4 regions of the Roseomonas fluvialis genome follow, and region 1 is predicted to be linked to each of the others. Evidence: predicted binding sites of a transcription regulator. Region 1 holds the regulator's gene; each other region holds the start of a gene.
The links. The regulator LexA, encoded in region 1, represses DNA repair genes until DNA is damaged. The targets are predictions, from matches to a motif close to TGTTCTANNTANGTTC.
Positions count from the first base shown of each region.

Region 2: the regulator LexA is predicted to act here: its motif matches at 2,251-2,266, upstream of MWM08_RS17990 (TIGR04283 family arsenosugar biosynthesis glycosyltransferase).
Region 3: the regulator LexA is predicted to act here: its motif matches at 1,752-1,767, upstream of uvrA (excinuclease ABC subunit UvrA).
Region 4: the regulator LexA is predicted to act here: its motif matches at 2,518-2,533, upstream of MWM08_RS05685 (ImuA family protein).

Region 1 covers NZ_AP025637.1:3,334,518-3,338,726, reverse strand. The annotation lists gene MWM08_RS16260 (beta strand repeat-containing protein) at 1-1,786, opposite strand, end outside; gene lexA (transcriptional repressor LexA) at 1,910-2,623, opposite strand; gene MWM08_RS16250 (glycosyltransferase family 2 protein) at 2,789-3,622, shown strand; gene MWM08_RS16245 (molybdopterin molybdotransferase MoeA) at 3,597-4,209, opposite strand, start outside.
Region 2 covers NZ_AP025637.1:3,740,886-3,745,094, reverse strand. The annotation lists gene MWM08_RS18005 (creatininase family protein) at 1-61, shown strand, start outside; gene moaB (molybdenum cofactor biosynthesis protein B) at 249-788, shown strand; gene MWM08_RS17995 (PA0069 family radical SAM protein) at 1,043-2,185, opposite strand; gene MWM08_RS17990 (TIGR04283 family arsenosugar biosynthesis glycosyltransferase) at 2,303-2,992, shown strand; gene MWM08_RS17985 (TIGR04282 family arsenosugar biosynthesis glycosyltransferase) at 3,090-3,677, shown strand; gene MWM08_RS17980 (HPP family protein) at 3,674-4,171, shown strand.
Region 3 covers NZ_AP025637.1:2,722,336-2,726,544, forward strand. The annotation lists gene gyrA (DNA gyrase subunit A) at 1-981, opposite strand, end outside; gene ssb (single-stranded DNA-binding protein) at 1,081-1,620, opposite strand; gene uvrA (excinuclease ABC subunit UvrA) at 1,802-4,209, shown strand, end outside.
Region 4 covers NZ_AP025637.1:1,161,686-1,165,894, forward strand. The annotation lists gene MWM08_RS05675 (error-prone DNA polymerase) at 1-26, opposite strand, end outside; gene MWM08_RS05680 (Y-family DNA polymerase) at 23-1,495, opposite strand; gene MWM08_RS05685 (ImuA family protein) at 1,762-2,496, opposite strand; gene MWM08_RS05690 (cysteine synthase A) at 2,703-3,725, shown strand; gene cysE (serine O-acetyltransferase) at 3,742-4,209, shown strand, end outside.

The DNA of each region.
Region 1 (4,209 bases):
CGTTGATGGTGTCGTCGCCGAAGGAGGTCGACACGCCCTCGAAGCCGATGATGGTGTCGATGGTCCCGCCGGTGTCGCGTGCGCGGGCGGTGGCGAGGTTGACCGACACGCCGCCCACGTCGATCCCGCCATAGCCGATGATGTCGAAACCGAGGCCGGCATTCACGCTGTCGGCGCCCTCGGACGGTGCAAACCATTCGCCCGCGGCGGTGCCGGTCACCACGTCGTTGAATCCACCGAACAGGACCACCCCGCGGATATTCACCAGCGTGTCCACGCCGCCGCGTCCGTCATTCACGGTGCCGGCGCCCAGGTTGATGTTCAGCCCCACCGTCTGGTCCGCATAGTCGGCGCGCACGAATTCGCCGAGGATCCCCACCAGCGTGTCATTGCCCCCGCCGCCGCGCAGGTCCGAGGTCGAGCGCGCCCCCTGGGCCACGCCGGTCAGGCGGTCGGCGAAGTTGCCGCCGATCGCGTTCTCCATCGAGATCAGCAGGTCGGTGCCGCCTTCGCCATCGGTCGCGATGCCGGTCGTCAGGTTCACGGTCGCGCCGGCGGTGGCGTTGATGTACTCGGCGTAGTCGCCGCCCAGGCCGCCATCGAGCGTGTCGTTGCCCGCACGGCCGCGAAAGCGGTTCTGCTCGGCGCCGCCCAGCATGGAATCCGCAAATGCAGTGCCGGTGATGCGCTCGATGCCCGACAGCGTATCGGTGCCGCCCCAGGCGTCCGTCACGATGCCGGTGACCAGGTTCACCACCACCCCGCGTGTGGCGTCGGGCACCAGGCCCGAGGAGAATTGGAAACCGACGCGGTCCTGCCCGCCGCCGCCATCGATACTGTCGTTGCCGTTGAAGCCGTAGAAGAACTCATCGGCACCGGTGCCGATGATGGTGTCGTTGCCGACCGTGCCCCAGACCTCCTCGACGCTGGAGAGGGTGTCGATGCCGCCTTCGCCGTCCTGCGCGCGGCCGGTGACCAGGTCCACGCTCACCGCACTGGCGGCCTGGCCATAGTCCGCGATGTCGATTCCGCCGCGCCCGTCGATGACATCGCTGCCGGCGCGGCCGCGGAAGCGGTCCACCTCCGCGCTGCCCTGCAGCGTGTCGTTGAGGTCGGTGCCGCGCAGCCCGGCGAAGCCGGAGATGGTGTCCGTACCGCCAACACCGTCGCTCGCGCGCCCGGCCGTGAGGTCGACCGACACGCCCGAGGTCACGGCGCCGCTGCGATAGTCCAGGAAGATGCTGGTATTGCGCGTGGGGTTGTTGTTGGCCAGCAGGTCATTGCCGGCGTTGCCGCGCACGATGAAGGTGAAGACCGACGTGTCGGCGTTGTTGATGGTGATCGTGTCGTTCGCGTTCGACCCGTTCACTTGCTCGATATTGACGAAGGTGTCGTTGCCCTGGTTCAGCACGAGCGGCCCGGCGGCCGAGGTGCCGCCATTGACGCCGCCCGTCGCGCTGATCGCGACCGAGACGGCGCCGTCCGAATTGGTGGCGAAGAAGCTCAGGACATCGAACCCGTCCCCGCCGTCGATCAGGTCGTTGCCCGCCTGGCCGAACAGCAGGTCGTCGCCGGAATCGCCCGCCAGGATGTCGTTGTCGTTGCCGCCCAGCAGCGTGTCGGCGGCACCCCCCCCGCGCAGCGTGTCCAACCCGCTGCCGCCCTGGATGCTGTCGTTGCCACCCTCGCCAAGGACGCTGTCATCGCCACTGGTGGTCAGCTGGCCGAAGGACGACACCGTATTGGTGATGGTGTCGTTGCCTGCCGTGCCGGTGATGATGGCCATGGCGCCGCCTTTCCGAATGCGCAACCACCATCACTTGCCGGGGGCGGCCGGCACCACGCTATCCGAAGTGCATTTCCAAAACGTAATGCCGCCCTGGGTGGCGGGGCCTGGCCTGATGGCGCGTCAATACCGCCGCAGCAACCCCACCAGCCGCCCCTGCACCTTCACCCGGTCCGGCCCAAAAATCCGCGTCTCATGCCGCGGGTTGGCCGGCTCCAGCGCCACCGAATTGCCGCGCCGGCGAATGCGCTTCAGCGTCACCTCGTTCTCGTCGACCAGTGCGACCACGATGGTGCCGTTCTCGGCCGTCTCGGCGCGCTGGATCAGCACCGTGTCGCCATCGAGGATGCCGGCATCGATCATCGAATCCCCCGCCACTTCCAGCGCGTAGTGCTCCCCCGCGCCGATCAGCGCGGCCGGCACATCCACGCTGGCGCCGTGGTCGCGGAGCGCCTCGATCGGCACGCCGGCCGCGATGCGCCCGAATAGCGGCAGGCTCACCGCGGCGCCGTCGTTCGCAGCCTCGGGCGCGGGGCGCGGCGGGGCAGGGGCGAAAGGCCCGCGGATCACGTTGGGGCCAAGCGGTGCATCGGGCTTGGGCGTGCGCGTGCGTGGCGCCAAATTCTCGGGCAGGCGGATCACCTCGAGCGCGCGGGCGCGATGCGCCCGCCGGCGCAGGAAACCGCGTTCCTCGAGTGCAGTAATCAGGCGATGAATGCCCGACTTGGACTTCAGGCTCAGCGCGCCCTTCATTTCCTCGAACGATGGCGAGAAGCCGGTGTCGCGCAGATGCCGATCGATGAACATCAGCAATTCGTGCTGCTTGCGCGTGAGCATCCGGCAACTCTCCCCATGCCGCGCCCCGCGGCTCGGCGGAACAAAGCGGCAACCTGACCGGTGTTCTAGAAAGGTTCCGGAGTCACAGTCAATGGGATTCGCCTGTGGATGGAATCGCCGCGCGACCGTTCCCCCGCCGCCGTCGCCCTGCCAGGATGCGCCGCCATGGACCGCCCCGACCTCTCCATCCTGATCGCGGCCCATCGCCTGCACGACCTCGCGCCGCGCGCCGTCGCCTCGGTGTTCGACCGCGCCGAAGGGGCCGCAGTCGAACTCGTGCTCGCCTCCGACGACGGGACCGACTACGCGCCCTTGCTGCCGCCCGACCCGCGCCTGCGCTTCGCGCCGGTGGGGCCGGTGCGCAGCGGCGCCCATGCCGCACGCAACCGCGCCCTGGCCATGGCGCGCGGCGCGCATGTGCTGATGCTCGACGCCGACGACGCGCTGGAAGGCCCGCCCGATTCGATCGCGCGCGCGCTGCACCGGGCGCGCGGCGGGGGCGCGGTCGTGGTACCGTCCATCGTGCGGGACCCGGATGGCGCGGCGCTGCGGCGCATCCCGGCCGATGGCCTGGCGCGCTTCGGCTTCATCGGCTGGGCGGAGGCCTTCGCCTCGCTGCATGTCATCGCACGGCGGGACCTGGTGCAGCCCTTCGCGCCGTTCCGCCTGATCGACGACGTTGTCTTCGACCTGCGCGCGCTGGCCGCGGCGGGCGGATGCGCGCCGGTCGCGGACGGCCTCGCGTACCGCTACCAACTGCGCCCGGGCCAGGCGACCGACGTGCCCTGGACGCGCTTCGATGCGGAATACGCGCAAGCGCTCGCCGCCATCGCGCGGGACGGCTTCGGCTTCGCCGACCACGCGCCGGCCGCCGCGCGCGTGCTGCGGCGGTGGCGTGCGATGAACCGGGCGGTCGGCAGCAGCCCGGCCCTTGGCGACTACCATCGCCGCGCGACAGCGCGCGATCGGCGCGCTACACGCCCAACTCCGCCAGGATGATCGCCTCGACCTCCGCCCCCGCCGGCAGGGCGGGTGCGAAGGGCGCGCGCATCACCAAGGCATCGGCGCGCGCGAGGGTCGCCAGCATCGACGAATCCTGCACCGGCGCCGGCGTCACCAGCATCCGCCCCTGCGCATCGACCGACAGCGCCGCGCGCAGGTGGTCGGCGCGACGGTCGTTCTGCGCCAGCGGCACCGCGGTCAGCACGCGCCGCGTCGGCGTCGGCGCCCCCTCGAGGCCCGATAGCCGGGCGATCGCCGGGATCAGGAACACCACGCCGCAGACCAGCGCGCTGACCGGATTGCCCGGCAGCCCCAGCACCGGCGTGCGCCCGAGCCGGCCCCAGATCAACGGCTTGCCCGGCCGCATCGCGATCTTCCAGAAGCCGAGTTCGAAGCCCTCGCCGCCCAGCGCCTGCTGGATCAGGTCGTGGTCGCCCACGCTGGCCCCGCCGGTGGTGACCAGCAGGTCGAAGGCATGCGCACCGGCGGCGACATCCGCGATCGCGGCCGTGTCGTCCGGCGCGATCGGCAGCACCACCGGTTCCCCGCCCGCGGCGCGCACCAGCGCCGCCAGCGCATGCGCG
Region 2 (4,209 bases), 410 kb from region 1:
ATTGCTGGCGATGCGCGTGGCCGCCGCGGTCGCGCAGATCCGCCAGGCCCGCGGCGGATAGGACCGGCTCGCCACCGCGGGTGGCCGAAGGCAACGCCCACCCGAACGCGATCCGGCGCCGCGTGCGGGCACGCGGGTCAAGCGGGGCGCGGAGCACGGCGATGGCTCCACGGGACACCACAGCGCCAGGCGCGCTTGCGGGGCCGGGGCGCGATCCCCATGCTCCGATCCCCGCGAGGACCACCACCATGCCGATCGACGAAAAGCTCCCGTTCCTGGCCGTGAACATCGCCGTGCTGACCGTGAGCGACACGCGCGACCTCGCCACCGACCGCTCCGGCCAGACGTTGGTCGAGCGCATCGAAGCCGCCGGCCACCACTGCGCGGCACGCGAGATCCTGCGCGACGAGGCCGACCTGATCGAAGCCCAGCTGCGCCGCTGGATCGCCGACCCCACGGTGGACTGCGTCATCACCACCGGCGGCACCGGCATCACCGGTCGCGACGTTACCCCTGAAGCCTTCAAGCGCGTGCTCGAGAAGGAAATCGAAGGCTTCGGCGAATTGTTCCGCATGCTGAGCTACCAGAAGATCGGCACCTCCACGATGCAGTCCCGCGCCCTCGGCGGCGTGGCCAATGGCACCTACCTGTTCGCCCTGCCAGGCTCCACCGGCGCCTGCAAGGACGCGTGGGACGACATCCTGGTCTGGCAACTCGACAGCCGCCACCGGCCCTGCAACCTGGTGGAACTGATGCCACGCCTGAAGGAACACCTGCGGGCGGCGTGAGGGCGGCGACGCGCGCGCGGGGCGGGCTTTGCCCTCCCCGGACCCCACCCACCAAAGGCCTAAAGGCCCTTGGAACCCTCGACTTGATGGGGGATTTCGGGGACGGGCATGGCGCCACCGTCGCGCAGGGCATCGCCGACGATGCCCCCCCCCGAATCCCCGATTCAAAATCCGCGATCCAACGGGCCGTCGCCCCTTGGTGGGGGGAGGTCCGGAGGGGGGCAAAGCCCCTCTCCGTTGCACGCCCATGCCTCTCACAGCAGCGCCAGCTGTGTCCCTGCTGTCGTGGCCTCCGGCACCCGGAAGCGCGTGCAGTCCAGCGCCCCGACCCCGCCGCCGCGGCGTTCCAGGCCGAGGCGTCGGGAGGCGATGGCGAAGCGTTGGGCCAGCAGGTCGGCGTAGGCGCCGGTGCCGGTCTGGCGTTGGCCGAAGCGGCTGTTGTAGAGCGCACCCCCGCGGGTCTGGCGGATCAGCGAGAGCACGCGGGCGGCGCGGTCCGGCATGTGGCGGGTCAGCCAGTCCTCGAACAGCTGCTTGATCTCGTGCGGCAGGCGCAGCAGCACGTAGCCGGCGCTCGTCGCCCCCGCGGCGGCGGCGCGGTCCAGGATGGTCTCCAGTTCCGCGTCGTTCACCCCGGGGATCATGGGCGCGGCCAGCACGGCGGCGGGAATGCCGTTTTCGGACAAATGCCGCAGGGCGGCCAGGCGGCGTTCGGGGGTTGCGGCGCGCGGTTCCATGATGCGCGCCAGCCGCGCGTCGAGCGTGGTGATCGACAGGCAGACCCGCACCAGATTGCGCTGGGCCATGCGCGCAAGGATATCCATGTCGCGCAGCACGCCGGCGGATTTCGTCACGATGGTGACCGGGTGGTCGAAGCGCTCGAGCACCTCCAGGACAGCGCGGGTCAGCTTCAGCGTGCGTTCGACCGGCTGGTAGGGGTCGGTGTTGGACCCGAGTGCTATCGGCTTTGGCACGTAGCCGGGCTTGCGCAGTTCCTTCTCGAGCAGGGCCGCGACCTCGGGCTTGAACAACAGCCTGGTTTCGAAATCGAGACCGGGGGACAGGCCAAGATAGGCGTGGGAGGGCCGTGCATAGCAGTAGACGCAGCCGTGCTCGCAGCCGCGATAGGGGTTCACGGCCCGGTCGAAGCCGATATCGGGGCTGTCGTTCCAGGCAAGGGCGGATTTCGCGTGGTCCCTGGTGAGCGTGGTGGGCAGCGGCGGGAGGTCGGCGAAGGCGGCTTCCAGCGTGCCCCAGCCGTCGTCGAAGGCTTCGCGGGCGGTGCTTTCGAAGCGCACGGCGGGGTTCAGCCCGGCGCCACGGCCGCGCCGCGCGGGGGATGGCATGGCGAAGCCGGGGGCTGCGCGGGGGGCGAGGTGCGGGGTACCGTCGGGCATGGCGCTGCTCCTGAAGTTCCCAATTTGTTCCGAAACACCCTGCCAAGTCCGGATCGGCCGGTCAAGAACATACAGCGAACGCTTGGTTAATGCTTGCTGAACCGCGATAGGGGCAGAATGAGAACGCCGGCCGGGCTCACCGCCGTCATCCCCACCCTCAATGCCGCCGCCGGCCTCGGCGGGACGCTGTCCGCCCTGGACGGCGAGGTGGATGCCGTCATCGTCGCCGATGGCGGCAGCACCGATGCCACCGGTGCCATCGCGCAGGCGGCCGGCGCGCAGGTGCTGCAGGCCCCGCGCGGGCGCGGCAGCCAGATCGCCGCCGGCATCGCCGCCGCATCGACGCCCTGGCTGCTGCTGGTCCATGCCGACACGCGCCCCGGCCCCGGCTGGCGCGCCGCCGCCGCCGCCTTCATGGCGGACCCGGCCAATGCCGCCCGCGCGGCGCATTTCCGCTTCGCGCTGGATGACGCCGCCCCACAGGCGCGGCGGCTCGAACGCGCGGTGGCCTGGCGCTGCAGGGTGCTCGGCCTGCCGTATGGCGACCAGGGGCTGCTGGTGCATCGCGACCTGCTGGCCGCTGTAGGCGGAGTGCGCCCCATTCCGATCATGGAGGATGTCGACCTGGTCCGCCGGATCGGCCGGAAGCGATTGGTGGCGCTGGACGTGGCATTCGTGACCTCGCCCGTGCGCTGGCGGGCGGAGGGCTGGTGGCGCCGTTCCGCGCGCAACCTGTCGTGCCTGGCGCTATGGTTCGCCGGCGTGCCGCCCGGGCGAATCGCGCGCCTCTACGCCCGGCGGGGCTGAGGCGCCGCGGCCCTGCCCGCCGCCTGTCCGTCAGGCCCGCGCCGCCACGGGCGGGGGCCCTGGTCAGCGCGCGCATCCTGCGCTGTGCTGCGCCGCGATGACCCGCCCCACCGTGATCCTGTTCGCCCGCGCCCCGCGCCTCGGGCTCGTGAAGCGGCGCCTTGCCGCCGGGATCGGGGCGCGCGCGGCGCTCCGCTTCTACACCGCTACCCTGGCCGCGGTGGCACGGCCGATCGGGCGCGACCGGCGCTGGCGCACCGTGCTGGCCACGACCCCCGCCGGCGCGCGCGCACCCTGGGCGCGCTTCGTGCCGCGCGCCACGCCGCGGACCGAGCAGGCGCGTGGGGACCTCGGCACGCGGATGGAGCGCGCCATGCGCCCGCACCCGGTCACGGTGCTGGCGGGCAGCGACATCCCAGACCTGCGCCCCGCCGACATCGCCGCCGCGATCCGCGTGCTGGGGCGTGCCGATGCGGTGTTCGGCCCGGCCGAGGATGGCGGCTACTGGCTGGTGGGTCTGGGTCCGCGCCGGCCGGCGCGCCCCTTCGCGGGGGTGCGCTGGTCGACCCGCCACGCGCTGGCCGACACGCTGCGCAACTTCGCCGGGCGGCGTGTGGCGCTGCTCCGCCGGCTGCGGGACGTGGACACGGCCGAGGACCTCGCCGCGGTCGGGCGTTCCGCGTGAAGCCGCCGCCCCCACGGCGCATCCTGGTGCAGATCGCGGCCACCACCGCGGCGCTGCTGCTGGCCAATGCCGCGCTGTCCTTCACCGAACACCCCTGGCTGCTGCCATCGCTCGGCGGGTCCTGCGTGATCCTGTTTGGCATGCCGCGGGGCATCATGGCGCAGCCGCGGTCCTTCCTGGGCGGACACCTGGTCGCGACCGTGGTCGGGCTGGTGTTCCGGATGGGGTTCGACAGCCTGGGCGGGCCGATGGGGCTATGGCTGGCGCTGGCCGTCGGCGTGGCGCTGGCGGCGATGGCGGTCACGCGCACCATTCATTCGCCCGCCGGCGCCAATCCGGTCGTGGTCTTCGTGGAGGACGCGGGCTGGGGCTTCGTGGCGACGCCGCTGCTGCCCGGCCTCGCGACGCTGTTGTTCCTGGTGGCCTATGCGGCGAACAACCTGCCGCGGCCCTGGGGGGCGGGGCCCTGGCCCCGGTTCTTCGGACGCGGATGAGGGGGCAGCGCCGGAACGTGGTCGCTGCGCGCGCCGAT
Region 3 (4,209 bases), 610 kb from region 1:
GCGATAGAGCTGGTTCAGAACCACCTCGGCCGTCGCATCGCGCTTCAGCTCGATCACGATCCGCATCCCGGAGCGGTCGGATTCGTCGCGCAGGTCCGAGATTCCCTCGATCGCCTTGGCGCGCACCAGCTCCGCGATCTTCTCGAGCAGCGTGGACTTGTTGACCTGGTACGGGATCTCACTGACCGCGATGCACTGGCGGTTGCCCTTCATCTCCTCGATCTCGGCGCGCGCGCGCAGCGGGATCGACCCCCTGCCGGTCTCGAAGGCCGAGCGGATGCCCGCGCGCCCCAGGATCAACCCGCCGGTCGGGAAGTCCGGCCCGGGCACGATCCTCATCAGGTCGTCGAGCGTCAGCGAATTGTCCGCCACCAGCGCGAGCGTGGCGTCGATGATCTCGGTCGGGTTATGCGTCGGGATATTGGTCGCCATGCCGACCGCGATGCCGTTCGCGCCGTTCACCAGCAGGTTCGGGAAGGCGGCGGGCAGCACGCGCGGTTCTTCCGCGCTCTCGTCGTAGTTGGCCTGGAAATCGACCGTGTCCTCGTCGATTCCTTCCAGCAGCGCCATGGCGGATGGTGCCAGCCGCGCTTCCGTGTAGCGCATCGCCGCCGGCGGATCGCCATCGACGGACCCGAAATTCCCCTGCCCGTCGATCAGCGGCACGCGCATCGAAAACGGCTGCGCCATGCGCACCATGGCGTCGTAGATCGAGGCATCGCCATGCGGGTGATACTTGCCCATCACGTCGCCAACCACGCGGGCCGACTTGCGATACGGCTTGTCGGCCGTGTAGCCGGCCTCCTGCATGGCGAACAGGATGCGCCGGTGCACCGGCTTCAGCCCGTCGCGCGCGTCGGGCAAGGCGCGCGCGACGATCACGCTCATGGCGTAGTCGAGGTAGGAGCGGCGCATCTCCTCCTCGAGAGCCACGGGCTGCGTGTCGAAGGGGGGCTGCTCGGGGGTGCTGGGGTCGCTCACGCGGGCAAACTCGATCCGATGTCGTGGGTCACGCGGCGCGGCGCGCGGGGCTGCGGCGCCATAGGCCCCGCGCCCGCGCGCCCGTCAACCACGATGGGGTCAGAACGGAATCTCGTCGTCGAGGTCGGTCTTCTTGGAATCCCAGCCGCCTCCGCGCGACGGCGCGCGCGACGACCCGCCGCCGCCGCCCTCGCCGCGCGGTGCTCCGCCGGATGGCCGGTCGCCATACCCACCACCACCGCCGCCGGAGCGTTCGGCATATCCGCCGCCGCCATCGTCGCCGGCCCCGCCGCCGCGCCCGCCGACCAGCTGCAACTCACCGCGGTATTGGCGCAGCACGACTTCGGTCGTGTAGCGATCCTGCCCATCCTTGTCGGCCCATTTGCGGGTCTCGATCTGGCCCTCGATGTAGACCTCGCTGCCCTTGCGCAGGTATTTCTCGGCCACTTCGCCGAGGCGATCGTTGAAGATCGCGACCGAATGCCACTCGGTACGTTCCTGCTGGTTGCCTTCGCGGTCTTTGTATCGCTCGCTGGTTGCAATGCGCAGGTTCACGACCTTGCCGCCATTCTGGAAATTCCGCACCTCGGGGTCGCGGCCGAGCCGCCCCAGGATAATCACCTTGTTGATGCCCGCCATGCCGCGCAGTCCCTTGGTTTGACGCTGTCACACTAGCCCGGCGCCGGCCGCGGGGCCACCCTTGGCCCACCCGCCGGCGTGCCCGCACGGCGCCCCTTTCCAGCTTGCCGAACCAGCCGCATATATGGTGAGAACATCACCAGAACACCAGCGGCGCCCCGCCCCGGAGTCCCCCAAGATCATGACCGGCCAGATCCGAATCCGCGGCGCGCGCCAGCACAACCTGAAGGATGTAGACCTCGACATCCCGCGCGACACGCTCACCGTCGTCACCGGCCTGTCGGGCTCGGGCAAGTCGTCCCTCGCCTTCGACACGATCTACGCCGAAGGCCAGCGCCGCTACGTCGAGTCGCTGTCGGCCTATGCGCGGCAGTTCCTGCAACTCATGCAGAAGCCCGACGTCGATTCGATCGAGGGCCTGTCGCCCGCCATCTCGATCGAACAGAAGACCACCAGCCACAACCCACGCTCCACCGTGGGTACAGTGACGGAAATCCACGACTACATGCGCCTGCTCTGGGCGCGCGTCGGCGTTCCCTATTCGCCCGCCACCGGCCTGCCGATCGAAGCGCAGACGGTTAGCCAGATGGTCGACCGCGTCATGGGCATGCCCGAGGGCACGCGCCTGCTGCTGCTCGCGCCCGTCGTGCGTGGCAAGAAGGGCGAATACCGCAAGGAACTCGCTGATTGGCAGCGCCGCGGCTTCGAACGCGTGAAGATCAACGGCACGCTGCACCAGATCAGCGAGGCGCCGAAGCTCGACAAGAAGCTGAAGCACGATATCGAGATCGTGGTCGACCGCATCGTGGTCCGCGAGGGTGTGGCGCAACGCCTGGCCGATTCCTTCGAGACCGCGCTCGGTCTCGCCGAAGGCATCGCCTACGCCGAGAACGCCGACACCGCCGAACGCACGGTGTTCAGCGCAAAATTCGCCTGTCCGGTCAGCGGCTTCAGCATCGAGGAAATCGAGCCGCGCCTGTTCTCCTTCAACTCGCCCCATGGCGCCTGCCCGGCTTGCGACGGCCTCGGCACCGAGACCTTCTTCGACCCGCAGCTGGTGGTTCCGCAGGACGATGTCTCGCTGAAGGACGGCGCCATCATGCCCTGGACCGGCGCGCAATCGCCCTACTACACGCAAACGCTCGAGAGCCTCGCGCGCCACTTCAAGTTCGCCATGACCACGCCGTGGCAGGACATCCCGGCGCAGGTCCGCCAGCAGATCCTGCACGGCACCGGCGATGACGTCGTCACGCTCCGCTACAAGGACGGTCTGCGCGCCTATGAGGTGAAGAAGCCCTTCGAAGGCGTCATCCCGAACCTGCAGCGCCGCTTCAAGGAGACCGACAATCCCTGGGTGCGCGAGGACCTGTCGCGCTACCAGGCCGACAAGCCCTGCGCGACCTGCACCGGCTTCCGCCTGAAGCCGCAGGCACTGTCGGTGAAGATCGCCGGCAAGCACATCGCCGAGGTCAGCGACCTGTCGATCCGCCGCGCGCGCGACTGGTTCGGCACGGTGATGGCGACCCTCACGCCGCAGCGCCAGGAGATCGCGCGCCGCATCCTGCGCGAGATCGAGGACCGCCTGCAGTTCCTGGTGGATGTCGGGCTGGACTACCTCAGCCTCAGCCGGTCCTCGGCCACGCTGTCGGGTGGCGAATCGCAGCGCATCCGCCTCGCCTCGCAGATCGGCTCCGGCCTGACCGGCGTGCTGTATGTGCTCGACGAACCCAGCATCGGCCTGCACCAGCGCGACAACGAACGCCTGCTGACCACGCTGCGGCGCCTGCGCGACCTCGGCAACACCGTGCTGGTGGTCGAACACGACGAGGATGCGATCCGCCAGGCCGACTACCTCGTGGATATCGGCCCCGCCGCCGGCGCGGGCGGCGGGCGCGTCATCGCGCAAGGCACGCCGGCCGAGGTCATGGCCAACCCCGCGAGCCTCACCGGTCAGTACCTCTCCGGCGCGCGGCGCATCGAAGTCCCCGCCACGCGCCGCAAGATCGACAAGAAGAAGCAGCTGCGCGTCGTCGGCGCCACCGGCAACAACCTCAAGAACCTGACGGCGTCGATCCCGCTCGGCACCTTCGCCTGCATCACCGGCGTCTCCGGCGGCGGCAAGTCCACGCTGGTGGTGGAGACGCTCTACAAGGCCGCCTCGCGCCGCCTGATGGGCGCCGCCGAAGTGCCTGCCCCGCACGACCGCATCGAAGGGCTCGAGCACCTCGACAAGATCATCGACATCGACCAGTCGCCGATCGGCCGCACCCCACGCTCCAACCCCGCGACCTACACCGGCCTGTTCGCGCCCATCCGCGACTGGTTCGCCGAAATGCCCGACAGCCGCGCGCGCGGCTACAAGCCCGGCCGCTTCTCCTTCAACGTGAAGGGCGGCCGTTGCGAGGCCTGCCAGGGCGACGGCCTCATCAAGATCGAGATGCACTTCCTGCCCGACGTCTACGTCACCTGCGACACCTGCAAGGGCAAGCGCTACAACCGCGAGACGCTGGAGGTGAAGTTCCGCGGCAAGTCGATCGCCGACGTGCTCGACATGACGGTGGACGAAGGCGTGGAGTTCTTCTCCGCGGT
Region 4 (4,209 bases), 2.2 Mb from region 1:
GCACCCAGCTCGGCGAAGGCCGTCACGGCAGATGCCCGTGGAGGACCCAGCGCGCGTCCGGCCCCATCGGCCCGGCCCGGCAGACCCAAAGCCGGACGCCGGATTCCAGCTCGACCCGATAGTAGTCGCGCGGCAGCCGGTCGGGTCGGTCCCGCCACCATTCGGGTTCGATCCGCTCGGGCCCCTCGGCACGCACCACCCGCTGCCAGGCGCGGCCGAGTCGCAGCCGGAAGGGCGGCCCGTCCGGGACTTCGGCCATCACCTCCAGCGCGGGCGGGCGGCGCAGCAGGCGCACCGGACGCGGCCTCGGCACCCATGGGTCCGGCACCTCTACCGGCTCGAAAGGGTTCACCCGCGCCATGGCCCGCTCCGGCCAGTGGCTCGCCCGCGGCGCCAGGCGCCAGACCGGCAGGCGCTGCGCCAAGCGGTCGAGCAACTGCGCCAGTTCCGCCTGCCGCCCCGCGCGCGCTGCCGTGCCGAGACCGTCCTGCACGCCGGTCAGCGGGTCGGCCACCGGCGCTTCCAGCGTGATCCGGTCGTAGCCGCAGTCCGGTTCCAGCCGTTCCAGTTTCCCGTGGAACAGCCGGGCCAGATGCTTCGGGTCGCGCGTGGCGAGCCCCGTGCCGATCGCGACCTCCTGCACCGCGCCATCGACGCGATGCGCGCGCAGCAGCATCCGCCGTGCACCGCGCCCGGCCTCCCGCAGCGCGCGGCACAGCGCGTCCAGCAGCAGGCCCAGCGCCGCCTCGATCCCCGCCCGCGTCACCACCGGGTCGGCGAAATCCTGCGCCACCTGCATCTCGGGCGGCGTGCGAATGGGGGAGATCGGCCGACCGGCCTGCCCCAGCGCTTCGTCCAGCGCCCGCGCCAGGCCGGCGCCGAAGCGCCGCACCAGCCCCGCGCGCGGCTGCGCCGCGACGCTGCCCACATCACGCAGGCCCAGCCCTTGCAGAGCGCTCACCAGCGCCGGTTCCAGCCGCAAGGCCGCCAGCGAGAGCGGCTTCACCGCGGCCTCCTCAAGCCCCGGCGCCACCACACCGCCGCGGCCCGCCCGCACCAGCGCCAACGCCACCCCGGGCATCCCCGCCACCGCCCCCCGCGCCGTCAGCCCCAGCCGCGCGAGCCGTCCCAGCACCTCCGCCCGCAACGCTTTCTCACCCCCGAACAGATGCGCCACGCCAGTGATATCGAGCAGCAACCCATCCGTGCCCTCGATCCCTACGAGCGGCGTGAAGCGCAGGCACCACAGCGCCAATCGCTCCAGCGCCGCGGCATCCGCGGCCGGATCCTCCGGCACCAGCACCACCCCGGGCAGGATCGCCTGCGCATCGGCCAGCGCCTGGCCGATGCGTAGCCCGGCGGACGCCGCCTCGGCACTCACCGACACAACCACCCGCCGCGCCCCACGCTGCGCCCAGACGGTGACAGGGCCGGGACGACGCAGGCGCTCGACCGGCAGGTGAGGCAGGAGGAGGGCGAGGGTGCGGCGCTCCACGTTGGGGATGGCGCTGCCAGGGGGCGCTGCCCCCTGGACCCCCGCCGGGGAGGCTGCGGCCTCCCCGGACCCCGCGATCAATGGGGGTGGGAGAGGGAGGGGCAGGGTACGCGCGTGATCGAGGGCGTGCCCGCGAGCCCCTCCCTCTCCCACCCCCATCAAGAATCCCGCGGGTCTGGGGGCGCGTATGCCCCCAGCGGGGGGGGCGGGGGGCTGGCCCCCCGTCGCACCCTTCCCCAACCGCGGCGGCCTGCAACACCGCCGCCTCATGCCCGCCGCCGTGTGGTGACCGTGCCTGTCCCGTCCTCGGTCACCAGGTCGCTGCCGTGCCAGGTGGCGCGCCAGGTGGTCGGTCGGCCGCCGCGGCAGCGCAGCAGATCGAGGTTCCAGGCCGGGTCGCCGATGGCGTGCTGGCTGGTGCTGTCGGACGGGGCGGCGCCGATGCGCCAGCGGGTCAGGGCGGCGGTCGGGGCGGCGCCGTCCTCGTCCGGGCGCAGCAGCAGGCCGAGCACGCCGCCCGCCTCGGCCGCCAGTTGCAGCCGACGGGCGGCGGTGAGGTCGAGCGCGCCGGTCATCAGCAGCGCGGCGCCGACGGCCGGGCAGCGCAGGGTTTCCTCCATGGCCCAGAGCGCGTCCTGCGCACGTGGCGCGCGGACCAGCACCAGTTGGGTGGGCGAGAGGCCGAAGCGTGCCAGGCCGGGTGGCCAGGCATCGGGATCGGGGGCGATCCAGAGCACCGTGCCCCCGGCGCGCCCCAGCACCAGGGCCGCGAATCCGGCGGCGGCGCCGGGTTCGGCGGCCAGGATCTCGTGCAGCGCGGCGCGCGGCAGGCCGCCCCAGGGCAGGCCGGAATCGATGGCGGGGGACAGGGGGATGGCGTCCTCCCCCCGCGTGGCCAGGGCTTCGGACGCACCCGCACGTTCGAGCCGCGCGATGCGGGCACGGAGCGCCGAGAGCAGGGCAGGGCGGTCGAGCGGGGGGGCGTTCGGGGGGCTGGACATGGCCTGGGGGAGGGCCGCTGATGTTCGCTTTATGTTCTCGTATTGCCGGGCCAAAGGTCAAGGACCGTGGATGGTTTCGCGTCGTGAGGGCGCACTTCGCCAAGAGTTTCTGCAGATAATGCTCTCAGGAGAAAGGGTTTCCCGCCCCTTGTCCGGCCCGTCCGGGCAACCGACCATCATCAACCGGTACGCAAGGACGCCCGACCATGGATGCAACCCCGCCCCCTTCCACCAGCATCGTGGATGGCTTCGAGGGTGCGGTCGGCAACACGCCCCTCATTCGCCTACGCCGCGCCAGCGAGGCGACCGGCTGCGAGATATTGGGCAAGGCGGAATTCATGAATCCCGGCGGGTCGGTGAAGGACCGCGCAGGGCTTGGCATCATCCTTGATGCCGAACAGCGCGGGCTGCTGACCCCGGGCAAGCCGGGCACCATCGTCGAGGGAACCGCGGGGAACACCGGCATCGGCATCACGCTGGTGGCCAATGCGCGCGGCTATCGCGCCGTGATCGTGGTGCCCGAGACGCAAAGCCGCGAGAAGATCGACTTCCTGCGCATGATCGGCGCCGACCTGCGGCTGATCCCGGCCAAGCCCTATTCCGACCCCGGCAACTACGTCCACTACAGCCGCCGCCTGGCGGAGGAGATGGGCGCAGTCCACGCCAACCAGTTCGACAATCTGGCGAACCGCAGCGCGCATGAGGCGACGACGGGGCCCGAGATCTGGACCCAGACCGGCGGGCATATCGACGCCTTCACCTGCTCCTGCGGGACCGGCGGCACGCTGGCCGGCGTGGCTCGCGCGCTCAAGGCCCGCAAGCCCGGCGCGCGCATCGTGCTCGCCGACCCGATGGGCAGCTCGCTTTATTCCTGGGTGAAGACCGGCGAATTGAAGCCCGAAGGCAGTTCCATCACCGAGGGTATCGGCCAGGCCGCCCGCGTCCCCGGCAACCTCGAACCCGACCGCGCGCTGATCGACGACGCCGTGCAGGTGACGGACGAGGAAGCGCTCGAGCAGGTCTTCGACCTGCAGATCCATGAGGGCATCTCGATCGGCGGGTCGGCGGGCGTGAACGTCGCGGCGGCGATCAAGGTCGCGAAGGCGCTCGGGCCTGGGCACCGCGTGGTGACCATCCTGTGCGATGGCGGCGCGCGCTACCAGTCCAAGCTGTTCAACCCGGACTTCCTGCGCGGCAAGGGCCTGCCCGTGCCGCCGTGGCTGGCCTGACGCGACGGGGGCACCGATGGAAATCACCGAACTCGCCCGCGCCATCCGAAGCCGTGACCCGGCCCGGCCGTCCTGGCCTGAGGCCGTGCTATGCTACGCCGGGCTGCATGCCGTGCTGTGGCACCGCATGGCTCATGCGCTGTGGCGGAGGGGCCTGAAGGGCCTCGCGCGCTTCGTCTCCCATATAGGCCGTTTCCTGACCGGCATCGAGATCCATCCCGGGGCGACCATCGGCCGGCGGCTGTTCATCGACCACGGCATGGGCGTGGTGATCGGCGAGACGGCGCAGATCGGCGACGACGTGCTGATCTATCATGGCGTGACGCTGGGCGGGCTGTCAGGCAGCCCGGGCAAGCGGCACCCGACCATCGGCAACAACGTCGCGATCGGTGCGGGGGCGCAGGTGCTAGGGCCGATCACCATCGGCGATGGCGCGCGCATCGGCGCGAATGCCGTGGTGACCAAGGACGTGCCGCGGGATTGC